Regions from separate parts of the Sphingomonas sp. AP28 genome, predicted to be linked through region 2. Evidence: riboswitches for the same ligand, from Rfam matches in the RefSeq annotation. Region 2 holds a riboswitch; each other region holds the start of a gene.

Region 1 (4,542 bases), 170 kb from region 2:
CCGACACGCTCTCGAACATCGAGCCGAACGTCGTCTGGGCAGACGACAACAAGACCATCCTCTATGTCGAGAAGGACCCGGTCACGCTCCGGGGCTACCGCGTGAAGGCGCACGTCCTCGGCACGCCCGTCGCCAGCGATCGGCTGCTGTACGAGGAGAAGGACGACACCTATTCGATGGGCGTCTCGCGCACCGCCGACGACAAGTTCGTCTGCATCGGCGTGAGCAGCACGGTCAGCGACGAGCAACGCTGCGCGCCGGCTGCGGCCCCGACCAGTTTCACGATCGTCGCACCGCGCGCGAGAGAGTTCCGCTACAGCGCGGATCACATCGGCAACCGCTGGATCATCCGCACCAACAAGGCCGCAAAAAACTACAAGCTGGTGACCGTCGCCGACGCCGATCTGGCCAAGGGCACGGCCGCATGGCGCGACCTCACGCCCGCCAGCGACACCGTCTTCATCGAGGGCTTCAAGCCGTTCGACGGGTTCGTCGCGATCGACCAGCGCGAGGGCGGCAACCGCATGATCCGCGTCCTCAGCGATGCGGGCAAGTCGACCGCGGTCACCGCGGACGAACCCGCCTATCGCATGTCGCTCGACGTCAACGAGGAGACCGCGACGCCGTGGGTCCGCTACACCTATGGGTCGCTCGTGACGCCGACGACGACCTACGAGGTCAACACGAAGACCGGCGAGCGTCGCGTGCTGAAGGTCGCCCCGGTGCCGGGCTACGACACCGCGAAATACGTCACCGAACGCGTATGGGCACCCGCACGTGACGGCACGCGCATTCCCGTCTCGCTGGTCTACGCCAAGGGCACCAAGCGCGACAGCACCGCACCGCTCTTCCAATACGCCTATGGCAGCTACGGAATTTCAAGCGACCCGGCAGTCGATCCCGGCCGGATCGGCCTGCTCGATCGCGGCGTGGTGTATGCGATCGCACATATCCGCGGCGGGCAGGAGATGGGGCGCGGCTGGTATGACGACGGCCATCTGCTGAACAAGAAGAACAGCTTCACCGACTTCATCGACGTCACCCGCTATCTCGTCGCGCAGAAATACGCGGCGAAGGACCGCGTGGCGGCGATGGGCGGCAGCGCCGGCGGGCTGCTGATGGGCGGCGTCGCGAACATGGCACCGGCGGACTACAAGCTGATCATCGCGCAGGTGCCGTTCGTCGATGTCGTCACGACGATGCTCGACGCGTCGATCCCGCTGACGACGTTCGAATATGACGAGTGGGGCAACCCCGCGCAAAAGGCGTCGTACGACTACATGCTGAGCTATTCCCCGTACGACAACGTCAAGGCGAAGGCCTATCCGGCGCTCTATGTCGGCACCGGGCTGTGGGACAGCCAAGTACAATATTACGAGCCCACCAAGTGGGTCGCCAAGCTCCGCGAACTCAAGACCGACACGAACCCGCTGCTGTTCCGCGTCAACATGGAGGCAGGCCATGGCGGCAAGTCCGGCCGGTTCGAGCGCTATCGCCAGAATTCGGAGTGGCAGGCGTTCATGCTGCAACAGCTCGGCCTCGCGAAATAGCGCGACCGTTGGCACGCGACCCAAAGCAGGGTACCGAACACGCGGGACGCGGCTTCCAGCCGTCTCCCATGATCGCGTCGGTGCCCGGAAGGGCTTGATTGGGAATGCGGTGCGGACGGTTCGCCGTCCCATGCCGCGGCTGTCCCTGCAACTGTAAGCGGCGAGCGAGACGCACGAGCCCTTTTCGCGAGGGCAGCCACTGGGTGAAAACCTGGGAAGGCGTGCATCGAGCAGCGACCCGCGAGCCAGGAGACCTGCCGGCGTCTGGTCGCTCTTGTCCCGGTCCAGGGGGTGGCCGAGGCACGGTGAACGCCGCCTGCGTGACACTGGCTGAGCGACGACCATGTGGCGGGGGCCGCATCGGTGTCGTGCGTCGGCCGCTCATGGCGTCCGGTCGTCGCGTGACCCGGCCGTTCGCGGCAGGCCCCGGTCCTCGTCGGACGCTCGGGGTTTGTGCATGACGACTTTGACACTTGAAAGACCGACGCGGGTTTCGACCCGAAAGCGCATCGGCTGGATGTTCGCAGGCTTGGTCGCGGCCAACATCGCCGCATGGTGCTGGGCGTTCTCGCTGTTCCACGCCCAACCGCTAATGCTGGGCACAGCCTTGCTGGCCTGGGGGCTCGGTCTGCGTCACGCGGTCGACGCCGACCACATCGCCGCGATCGACAACGTGACGCGCAAGCTGATGCAGGACGGACAGCGCCCGGTTGCGGTCGGCTTCTGGTTCGCGATCGGCCATTCGGGGATCGTGCTCATCGCCGCCGTCGCGATCGCACTGACCGCGAACGCGCTGTCGCAGTTCGAGGCGTTCAAGCAAGTCGGCGGGGTGGTCGCCACCGTGATCTCCGCGGTGTTCCTGTTCACGATCGCGGCGATGAACCTCATCATACTCCGGTCGGTCTGGCGCACCTTCGGCCATGTCCGCGGCGGCGGCACCTATGTTGAGGAGGACCTCGACCTCCTCCTCGGCAACCGCGGTTTGCTCGCCCGGCTGTTCCGCCCGATGTTCAGGCTGGTCACGCGGAGCTGGCACATGGCGCCGCTCGGCTTCCTGTTCGGACTCGGTTTCGACACGGCAACGGAGGTCGCGATCCTTGGCCTCTCGGCAAGCCAAGCCGCCGACGGTCTCTCGATCGGTGTCGTCCTCGTCCTCCCCGTACTGTTCGCGACCGGCATGGCGCTGGTCGATACCGCCGACGGCGTCGTCATGCTCGGCGCCTATGAATGGGCGTTCGTGAAGCCGATCCGCAAGCTCTACTACAACATCACGATCACCTTGATCTCCGCCATCGTCGCGATCGCGATCGGCGGGATCGAAACGCTGGCGCTGCTTGGATCGAAGCTCGGCTTCACCGGCGGGATATGGGACGTCGCCACGGCGCTCGGCGAGAACTTCAACGGCCTCGGCTTCGCGATCATCGGCCTGTTCGTACTCTGCTGGGTGCTGAGCTTCGCGATCTACCGCTGGAAACGCTTCGACGAGATCGAAGTCGTGCACGGATAGCGCCGCCATCACCGAGTTGGACGCGCGCTCGATCCTCCCCCGCCAGGGGGAGGTGGCGCGAAGCGACGGAGGGGGAGGGCGGCGATCACGTTTGCTCTTGTCCTCCCCCTCCGTCTGGCAAGCGCCAGCCACCTCCCCCTGGCGGGGGAGGATTCGAAACTAGCGATATGCGAATTGGCACGCCCTCGGAAATCCTCTAACCCACCCCCAAGGCTCGGTTTCACCGAACCTCACAGATCGCGCCGGTGCCCTTCGGGGCTTGAATGGGAATGCGGTGCGGGAGTTCCTCCCAATGCCGCGGCTGTCCCTGCAACTGTAAGCGGTGAGCGAGACGCACACGCCCTTCACGAGAAGGGCAGCCACTGGGTGAAATCCTGGGAAGGCGTACGTCGAGCCTCGACCCGCGAGCCAGGAGACCTGCCAGCGCAACGGTCGCTCTTGCTACGATCCAGGGGATGGTCGCGGCACGGTACTCCGTCTGAGCGACGAACGCGTGCGGCCCTATGGTCGTGCGTGCGTGTGCTCGCAGGAGAATATAATGTCCGATCGTTCGCCCAATTTGGCAAAGGTCCCCGTCACGATCGTCACCGGCTTTCTCGGAGCCGGCAAGACCACGCTCATCAGCCACCTGATCCGCAACGCGAACGGCCGCCGTCTCGCCGTCGTCGTCAACGAGTTCGGCACGCTCGGCATCGATGGCGATATCCTCAAGGGCTGTGCGATCCCCGATTGCCCGGCGGAAAACGTGATCGAGCTGGCGAACGGCTGCATCTGCTGCACCGTGGCAGACGACTTCATCCCGACCGTCGAGACGCTGCTCGCGCTCGATCCGCGCCCCGATCACATCCTGATCGAGACGTCCGGGCTCGCATTGCCCAAGCCGCTGCTGAAGGCGTTCGACTGGCCCGCGATCCGTTCGCGCATCACCGTCGATGGCGTCATCGCGCTCGCCGATGCGGAAGCCGTCGCCGCGGGCCGCTTCGCCCCCGACGTGGCCGCGCTCGACGCCCAGCGCGCCGCCGACCCGAGCGTCGATCACGAGACGCCCTTGTCTGAGGTATTCGAGGACCAGCTCGCCTGCGCCGATCTGGTGCTCCTGACCAAGGTCGATCTCGCCGGCCCCGAGGGCGTCGCCAAGGCACGCGCCGTCATCGCCGCGGAGTCCGCACGGCCGCTCCCGGTGATCGACCTGACCGACGGCATCATCGATCCTCGCGTGATCCTCGGCCTCAACGCCGCCGCCGAGGACGACATCGCCAGCCGCCCCTCGCATCACGACGGCGAAGACGATCACGAGCACGACGATTTCGACAGCGTCGTCGTCGAACTCGCCGAGATCGCCGACCCCGCCGACCTGACCGCGAAGATCGAAGCGCTCGCTCGCAGCGCCGACATCCTCCGCGTGAAGGGATACGCCGCAGTCGCCGGCAAGCCAATGCGCCTGCTCGTCCAGGCGGTCGGCGCCCGCGTCCGCACGCAATACGA
Region 2 (4,542 bases):
TCGAGAAACGGTATTCGCCACCGAGTGCCTCGATCGTCTCGCGCATGCTCTCGACCATCGTGACGAGGCGGAAGGTGCCGATATGCGGGTGCGCTTCGGTGAGGATTTCCGGGGGCGCGCCGGCCTTGACGAACTCGGTCAGGACCTTCCGGCCTAGATGGCGCGGGTCCTTGATCTGGCTCCAGAGCTTGCCGTCGGAGAAGGTCCCGGCACCGCCCTCGCCGAACTGGACGTTGGATTCGGGGTTGAGGACGCTCCTGCGCCAGAGGCCCCAGGTGTCCTTGGTACGCTCGCGAACGACCTTGCCGCGGTCGAGGATGATCGGGCGGAACCCCATCTGCGCGAGAATCAGGCCCGCGAAAAGCCCGCAGGGGCCTGCGCCGACGACTACCGGGCGGGGGCCGGTGTAGTTCGGGCCTGACTTGGTGACGAAGCGATAGCCGGTGTCGGGCGTGCGCTGGACGTGGCGATCCTTCCTGAAGCGCGTGAGGACGGTGTCCTCGTTCTTGAGCGTGACGTCGACCGAATAGACGAGCTGGATGTCCATCTTGTCGCGGGCGTCGTGTGCGCGCCGCGCCACGGTGTAGCGGATCAGGTCGCGCGGAGTGACGCGCAGGCGGTCGCGGATCGCGGCAGGGAGCGCTTCGTCGGCGTGGTTGAGCGGCAGCTTGAGGTCGGTGATGCGGAGCATGCCGCACGCTCTAGCGCCGCGCGGCGCGATCCGCCATCGGGGGCAGGAGAGGAGATGATCATGCGGACCGACGACGAGCAGAATGCCAAGAGCGCCAAGCGGAAAGAGGTCCAGGACCGGATCGTCGCGAGCAAGACGATCGAGAAGGGGCTGATCATCGTTCACACCGGCAAGGGCAAGGGCAAGTCGACCGCCGCGTTCGGCATGGCGGTGCGAATGATCGGGCATGGGCGCAAGGTTGGCGTCGTGCAGTTCGTGAAAGGCGCGATGGCGACCGGCGAGAAGGCGATCTTCGACGCGTTTCCGGATCTGTGCGAGTTCAAGCCGATGGGAGAGGGGTTCACCTGGGACACGCAGGATCGCGCGCGCGATATCGCTGTGGCGCGCGAGGCGTGGGACGAGGTGAAACGGATGGTTGCCGACCCGTCCTATGCGATGGTGGTCGCGGACGAGCTGAATATCGTGCTGCGGTATGACTATCTGCCGGTCGACGAGGTGCTGGCGGTGCTGGCGGCCAAGCCTGAGATGACCCATGTCGTGGTGACCGGGCGGAACGCGCCGGATGCGCTGATCGAGGTGGCGGACCTGGTGACGGAGATGACGCAAGTGAAGCATCCGTTTCGGTCCGGAGTGAAGGCTCAGGCGGGCGTGGAGTTCTGAGCCCAACGTCATGCCGGGCGCGTTCCGGCATCCACGGTTCCGCAAGCTCGGCGGTGGTAGGTATGCGGACGGGTGGACCCCGGAACTAGTCCGAGGTGACGGAGTGATTGGGACGGGTGCCTTCAATCATCGGGTGTTGTCTTGCGCCTCTTCATCCGCCCGCGTAACGCTCGACCTGCGACAGGTTTTCCCGAGGCGGCAACGCTTATGGAAATGAAAATGGGAACGGGAAACACCCGGCTGCCCCTGCAACTGTACGCGGCGAGCCATCGTGCCTCATGCCATTGGGATGGTCCCGAGAAGGCGGCGCGGCCGGCGTTGACCCGCGAGCCAGGAGACCTGCCCGTCGCGGTCGTCTTTCGTTTGGCCAGGGTGCGCCGAACGGACGGGTAACACCCCGAGCGACGACATCGCTTCGCGTCGCGCGAAGGCAGGAGGCGTGCGCCTCTCGCCCTTTGCGCGGTGCGGGACCGACTGTCCCAAGGGGTTCCTATGCCAATTTCACGTCATTCTAAGATCGTCCGGGTACGGACATGCTGAAGCCGGTCGAGGACGGCGTCGCGGTGGTCGCGTGCAATACGTGTCGCCATTCCGCGGACTCGCGCGATGACGAGCAGGGCCAGCGTGGCGGCGCGCGGCTGGTCAGTGCGCTGAAGGCGGTGCAGGCGAGCGATCCCGCCTATGCCGACGTAGCCGTGCAGGAAATGCCGTGCCTGTTCGCGTGCCAGGATTTCTGCACCATCCATCTGCGCGCACCTGCCAAGGTCGGCTATGTGCTCGGCCGGTTCGAGCCCACCGAAGACGCCGCGCGCGCGATCCTCGATTACGCGCGGCTCTATGGCGAGAGTGCGTTCGGGCAGGTGCCGTTCAAGCAATGGCCGCAGGGGGTGAAGGGGCATTTCATCACCCGCACGCCGCCCGCCGGGTTCGTGGTGGAATGACCTTTTTTCCGACGACCGGGGCATTTCTATCGTCCTTGAGCGCGTTGCCGGAGCCCGACGAAGCCGCTCGATCGGCGGCGGTGACGCGGCAGGGGCAACTGACCAAGCCGCCGGGTTCGCTCGGGCGGTTGGAAGAGATTGCCGTCTTCATGGCCGGCTGGCAGGGCCATGAACGCCCGCGGCTCGATCGCGGCCGGGTGGTGGTCTTCGCGGGTAATCACGGCATCGTCGATCGCGGTGTCAGTGCGTTTCCGGCCTCCGTCACCGCGCAGATGGTGGCCAATTTCCAACATGGCGGTGCGGCGATCAATGCGCTGTCGCGCGCGGCGGGGCTCGATCTCAGAGTCGTCCCGCTCGATCTCGACCGGCCGACGACCGATTTCACCGTCGCGCCTGCGATGTCGGAAGAGGAATGCCTCGCGGCGATCAACGCGGGCGCCGCCGTCGTTGCGGACGCGCCCGATCTGATCGTGCTCGGCGAGATGGGGATCGGCAACTCGACCTCGGCCGCCGCGCTGTGCCTCGCCAGCTTCGATGGCTCGGCACGCGACTGGGTCGGGCCCGGTACCGGAGTCGACGACGACGGCATGGCCCGCAAGATCGCGACCGTGGAGGCCGGGCTGGCGCTGCACTGGGACGCACTGACCACCCCGTTCGAGACGCTACGCAGGCTTGGCGGTCGTGAACTTGCGGCGATCGCAGGCGCGGTCCTCGCGGCGCGTCTCGCTGGCATACCCGTCATGCTCGATGGCTTCATATGCTGTGCCGCGGTCGCGCCGATCGCCGCTGCGTGCCCAAATATCCTCGCGCATTGTCTTGCCGGCCACGTGTCGGCCGAGCCCGGTCATGCGCGCCTGTTGCGGGCATTGGACCTTGATCCCCTGCTGTCGCTAGGCATGCGGCTCGGCGAGGGAAGCGGTGCGGCCACCGCGACGTTGCTCGTTCGCGCGGCGCTGGCGGCGCACGACGAAATGGCGACCTTTGCCGAGGCGGGGGTCTCGGTCGCGTGACCGGCTCGCACATGCTGTACCTGATGCGGCATGGCGCTCCCGTCCGCGAAGGCCTGTTGCTGGGGCGAACGGACGATCCGGTGACGGAGGCTGGCGTTGCGGCGTGCGTCGCTCGAGCCGGGGGACTGGAGGTTGCCGCGATCATCTCGTCCGACCTGACGCGTACGCGCGACTGTGCGATGGCCATCGGCCGTGCGCGAGGCATCGTCGGCACGGTCGATCGACGATGGAGTGAACTCGACTTCGGGGCGTGGGACGGGTTGCGGCCCGCCGATATCGATCCCGCTGCCTTTACGCGGTTCCACGACGATCCGGACGCCGCCCCGCCGCCGGATGGTGAGCGATGGTCGTCGTTGCTGGACCGGGTCGGCGATGCCCTCGCGGCACTTCCGCCGGTGCCGACGCTGGTCGTGACGCATGGCGGCGCGATCCGGGCGGCGCTCTCGGACCTGTGCGGGTTCGACCGGCGCCAGACATGGGCGTTCGACCTGCCCTATGCCGCGCTCGTATCGCTGCGCATCTGGCCAGGGCCGGACCGGACGGCGCAGATCGTCGGGCTGGCGACGTGAAGCGCCTGATCGTCGCGTTCGCCTTCCTGACGCGCCTGCCGATGCCGCGGGTCGAGGTCGGAGCGGACGATTTCGCGGCCGCGATCCGGTTCTATCCGATCGTGGGGCTGGCCATCGGTGCGCTGGTCGCCGCGGCCGGTTGGGCAGGGGCGTTGATCGACCCCTGGACCGGGGCGTGCGCCGCCTTGCTGACCTGGATTGCCGTCACGGGAGCGTTGCACCTCGATGGACTGGCGGATCTCGCCGACGGGCTGGGTGCAGCACATGGTGACCGGACTCGCCTGCTCGCGGTCATGGCCGATCCGCATATCGGGAGCTTCGGCGTCGTCGCGATCGCGGGCCAGATGATCGCCAAGCTCGTGTTGCTGCACGCGGTCGGGCCGACAGGCTGGTGGCTGGTCGCCCTGGTGCCGTTTGCGGCCCGGATGGGGCCGCCTGCCTGGGCTGTCCTGTTGCCGCCGTTGCGGGCCGGCGGATTGGGCGCGGCGGTTGCCGGCGCGGTTCGCACGCGTGATCTGGTCGGTTGGGGAGTGGTCCTTGCGCTGACCGCGGTGGCTGCGCCGGGCCTGGTCGCAACGCCGATTCTCATCCTTGGGGCAGCAGCGTGGCTACGCCGCAAGCTGGGCGGCGTGACCGGCGACGCGCATGGGGCAGGGATCGAACTGGTCGAG
Region 3 (4,542 bases), 910 kb from region 2:
CGGCGAGCAGGGCGACCGCGCCGCCTGCGCCCAACATCGCCGCGACGAAGATTGCGGGGCCGGAGCCGAGCCCGAACACGATCGCCGCAACCGCTGCGAGGGCTGCGACCGACGACACGCCGACGACGGCGGGATCGGCGAGCGGGTTGCGGAGATAGCCTTGCAGGACTGCGCCCGACAGTCCGAGCGTGGCGCCGAGCGCGAGCCCGAGGACTGCACGCGGGAGGCGGAGCTCGAGGATGATCCACCAGCGCGGGTCGCTGGAGAACCAGGCGGAGGCCGGCACCCAGACTTTCCCGCAACCTAGCGACAGGGCGAACAGGACGATCACCAGCAGGACCAGCGCGACGAGCTTGAGCCTGCGGGTCACGACACGCTCGCCCGGATCGCGGCGAGGCGTTCGAGCGCGGGCGGGATCGTCGGGCCGCCGCAATTGATCAGGGCGCGCGGGAAGACGGCTTGCGGTGTGCGCGGCAGCAGGCGGTGGCGCAGCGCGGTACCGCGGCTTTCGCGCTCGGAAGCGATCACGACGGCAGGTGGCTGCGTCACGATCGTCTCGGCGGACAGCGTGCCGGTGTGCGTCAGGCCATAGGTCGCAGCGGCGTTGCGGAAGCCGACGCGCGTCATCATGTCGTTCAGCAACGTGCTCCCCCCGGTCGCGAGATCGCCGCTGATATAGAGCAACGCGCTCGACGGCATGTCATCCTTTGGCCCATCCTTGCGGCTCCAGCGCGCCACCGCGCGGTCGATCTCGGCATTGATCCGCGCGCCGCCCATCGGTGCGCCGGCGGCGTCGGCGATCTGCGTGACCTGCGCCTGGCTCTCCGCGATCGAGTCGGGGATGCCGACCAGCAGCGTCTTCAGACCGGCGCGCGCGTACGCCGCCTGAGTCGCGGGCGGCGTGTAGGTGCTGGCGATGACCAGATCTGGGTGGAGCGCGATCACCTCCTCCGCGGTCCCGGCGATCCCCCGAAACCGGCGCGCGACGGCGATCGGGATCGAGGTCGCGGAGGGATCCTTCGAATAATGGCTGATCGCGGCGATCCGTGCGGGCGGCAGGATGCGGACCAGTACCGAATCCACGCACGGATTGGTCGAGACGATCCCCCCACCTACTCCCGCGCCGGGGGGTTTTGCGCAGCCCCCCAGCAGGAGCGCGAGGAGGATCGCCCCGCGCCTCACTTCAGGCGCAACCGCACGCCGCCATAGGCCGCGCGGCCGTAATTGCCGTAGCCTGCGATCGTCTCGTACCGCGAGTCGGTCAGGTTATCGACGCGGCCATAGACCGCGAACCGCTCGCCGATCGGCAGTTCCGCCCGCACGCCAGCCAGCGCATAGCCGTCGAGGCGCGTGGTGTTGGCGGCGTCGTCGAAGCTGTCGCCGACCATCGTCACGGTGCCGCCGACCGACAGCCCGAATGCGAACCGGTAATCGGCATCGACGCTTGCGGTCTGCTTGGGGCGGCGTGCGAGAACATTGCCGAAATTGTCCCCGATCGAGCGGTTCTCGATGTCGATATAGCTGTAGTTGGCGGTCAGCGTCAGCGCGTCGACCGGACGCAGCGCGAGCGTAAACTCGACGCCGTCCGCTTCGGCGCGCGCGACGTTGTCGTAGACGCCGAACGGGCGATTGGCGCAGATCGAACCGGGTGTCGTCAATTCGGCCGGGCTGCAATCGCGGAAGTCGATCTGGTTGCGCGTGCGACGATTGAAATAGGTCACCCCGACGCGGGCGCGGTTGTCGAGGAAGGCTTGCTCGACACCGACGTCGAAATTGCGTGCGGTCTCCGGATCGAGGTCGCGATTCCCGTAGTCGGAGAAGAGCTGGTACAAGGTCGGCGCCTTGAAGCCTTCCCCGTAGCTCGCGCGGACGGTGGTGCCGGTGCGTAGTGCGAGCGCTGCGTTCGCCCCGAACGTCGTGTGGCTGCCGAAATCGTCGTGATCGTCGTTGCGGACGCCGCCGGTGATCGTGAGGATATCGAGCGGCTTGACGATCAGCTGGCCGTACACGCTAGTGATGCCGGTGTCCGCGAACGTGAAGCCGTCGTTGAAGCGGCTGTTCTCGCGCTCCACGCCTGCGACGATTCGGACCTGGTCGAGCGGGCGGAAGTCGCCTTGGTATTCATAACGCTCGCTGCGGCCGCGACCGATGAACGACGGATCGCTGCCGAAGCTCGGGTCGTAATTGTCGCGGTTGATGTCAGCGATCGTGAACGCGACGCGGTTGTTGAACCGACCATCGGCGAAGTTGGCATGCAACCCGGCATAGCCGTACGCCTCGCGAGTCTTCGAATATTCGGCAGTGTCGGCGAGTACATAGTCAGGGGCCGGGAAGCCATCGATCGCGACGCGACTGTCGGCGAAATAGCCGCGCAGGTCGAGGCCGATGCCCGGCGCGAACTCGACGCCGACCCGCCCGGTCGCGCCATATTGGCGGTAGCCGTCGCGCTCGGTGCCGCTGGCCGCCGACGAAATGCCGTCGGTGCGCAGATAGCCGCCGGTCAGCGATCCGGATACCGGACCCGACTTGCCCGACACGCCCGCGCTCGCGAACACGCTGTCGGCATAGCCATATTCGGCGTTGGCGCGCGCCTGCACGCCTTCGGTCGGCGCGGCGGTGATGATGTTGACGACGCCGCCGATCGCCTGGCTACCCCAAGGCACCGAGTTCGGGCCGCGCAATATTTCGATCCGCTCGACCGAGCTCGACAGGAGGTTGCCGAAGTTGAAGCCGCCGCCGGTCGACGACGGATCGTTGACGCGCACGCCGTCGATCACGACGAGCGTCTGGTCCGCCTCGGCGCCACGGATGCGGACGCTGGTCAGCGCGCCGACCGTGCCGTTGCGCGTGACGGTGACGCCCGGCGTGGTCGCGAGCAGGTCGGACACGACGACCGTCTGCCGGCGCTCGATCTCGGCGCGGTCGATCACGGTCACGGCCTGGCCGATCTCGCTCAGCGGTTGTGCGGCGCGGGTTGCGGTGACGACGACTTCGGGAGCGTCGGGGTCGGGAATGTCCTGCGCATAGGCGGGCGATGCGATCGCCGCGGCGCTCAGGAGAAGGAAGAATTTCGTCATCGGCTGCGTCCTAAACGGAACCGCCAGCGACCATTCGCCGGGCGGCCAGACGTCTCTCGCTCGAGGAAACCCGGCATGACCGGAGCACTCGTCCGCGCCGGACACCCGCCCGCGCAGTGGATCGACCGTGAGAGGCAGGTCTCCTGGCTTCCGGGTCGCCGCGCCCACTCCGCCTTCCCAGGTCGAAACCCAGTGGCATCATCGGGGTGGCCGCTATCCGGTCACAGTTGCGGGTACAGCGCCGGTCTTGCGGACATATCCGCGCACCGACTTCCCTTTGATCCCGTCGCCGGGAACCCTTCACGGTGGTGGCATTAGTCGCGCCCCAATCACGGGTCAACGCGGAGCCTGCTGATGGGCCAGCAGGCTCACGGTCCATCGCACCACCCCGGCGAAGGCCGGGGCCCAATTGGGAGACGTCGATAACGGAGCGCGGTGGCTCGTTATTGCCACCTTTCCAATTGGGCCCCGGCCTTCGCCGGGGTGGTGACTCGTACCAAACGGCACGCTCCTCAACCTTGTTCTCCCGCGAAGGCGGGAGCCCAGACTGGGTCCCCGCCTTCGCGGGGAAACATGCTGTCTTTCTTGCCCTGGCTGCGGGCGGATTGACTCTTACCGAAGCCCATAGCGCAACCCGACCCAGATCGTCCGCGGCGTAGCGCGCTCGACGACGTTCGCGCCGCTGATTCCTGCCTCAACGCGCTCGTTGAACAAATTTTCCCCGCGCACCTCGGCCATCAGCGAGCGCATGATCGGGAGCGCGGCATACGCATCCAGCGTGGTCGCCGGATCGAGCACCCGCGTGTTCTGGTCGTCGTCATACTGCCGCCCGATATGCCGCACGGTCAGCGACACCGCCGCCGCATCGCGCCGCCAGTCGACCGTCCCCGACACCTGGTCACGCGGCGTCTGCGCCGGTCGCAAGCCGTCCAGCGCGGCGGTGATCCCCGAACCCTCGACCTTCGAGTTCGTGTGCGACCAAGATGCCTGCACGCCAAACGGCCCCGGTCGATACGACGCATCCAGCTCGAACCCATGCGCGCGGATCGCGTCGAGGTTCTGACGGACGCGGTAGGTGGCGACACCCGGCAACACCTGCGGCGGATTGGTCGTCGTGACGTTGGCGATGGCGTCCTTGAGCCGGTTGTAGAAATACGTCGCGGCAATGCTCACGCCCGGCGCAGGCGTCAGCGTTACCCCGCCCTCGACCCCCGTCAGCCGCTCCGGCGACAGCAGCGCATTCGCCGCGGTCGCATCGTTGCCGACGCGGAATGGTCGATACAGTTCATTGAGCGTCGGCAATCGCCACCCGCGATACCCGGCCGCGCGCAACGTGATCGCCTCGACCGGCTGATACGCCACGCCCGCCCGGCCGGTCGTCTCGCTGCCATCGCGATCCGCATAGCGCAGGTTGGTCAGCGCTGCGCCGCCCGCCAGCGGCCGCTCTGACAGATAGCCGCCATCG

What was found. Region 2 has a riboswitch for cobalamin ahead of AC1MH0_RS03155 (DUF1636 domain-containing protein). Riboswitches for the same ligand answer to the same signal wherever they lie in the genome.
Region 1: linked by a shared signal. The riboswitch ahead of AC1MH0_RS02260 (HoxN/HupN/NixA family nickel/cobalt transporter) and the one ahead of AC1MH0_RS03155 (DUF1636 domain-containing protein) in region 2 are both predicted to bind cobalamin.
Region 3: linked by a shared signal. The riboswitch ahead of AC1MH0_RS07335 (TonB-dependent receptor plug domain-containing protein) and the one ahead of AC1MH0_RS03155 (DUF1636 domain-containing protein) in region 2 are both predicted to bind cobalamin.

Annotation. Positions count from the first base shown of each region.
Region 1 is NZ_CM155283.1:542,030-546,571, forward strand. Features, by position in the region: gene AC1MH0_RS02255 (S9 family peptidase) at 1-1,550, shown strand, start outside; cobalamin riboswitch at 1,612-1,826, shown strand; gene AC1MH0_RS02260 (HoxN/HupN/NixA family nickel/cobalt transporter) at 2,008-3,057, shown strand; cobalamin riboswitch at 3,284-3,496, shown strand; gene cobW (cobalamin biosynthesis protein CobW) at 3,596-4,542, shown strand, end outside.
Region 2 is NZ_CM155283.1:711,866-716,407, reverse strand. Features, by position in the region: gene AC1MH0_RS03165 (NAD(P)/FAD-dependent oxidoreductase) at 1-691, opposite strand, end outside; gene cobO (cob(I)yrinic acid a,c-diamide adenosyltransferase) at 746-1,351, shown strand; cobalamin riboswitch at 1,517-1,712, shown strand; gene AC1MH0_RS03155 (DUF1636 domain-containing protein) at 1,885-2,292, shown strand; gene cobT (nicotinate-nucleotide--dimethylbenzimidazole phosphoribosyltransferase) at 2,289-3,302, shown strand; gene AC1MH0_RS03145 (histidine phosphatase family protein) at 3,314-3,871, shown strand; gene cobS (adenosylcobinamide-GDP ribazoletransferase) at 3,868-4,542, shown strand, end outside.
Region 3 is NZ_CM155283.1:1,617,771-1,622,312, forward strand. Features, by position in the region: gene AC1MH0_RS07325 (FecCD family ABC transporter permease) at 1-370, opposite strand, end outside; gene AC1MH0_RS07330 (ABC transporter substrate-binding protein) at 367-1,083, opposite strand; gene AC1MH0_RS07335 (TonB-dependent receptor plug domain-containing protein) at 1,179-3,077, opposite strand; cobalamin riboswitch at 3,194-3,393, opposite strand; gene AC1MH0_RS07340 (TonB-dependent receptor) at 3,690-4,542, opposite strand, start outside.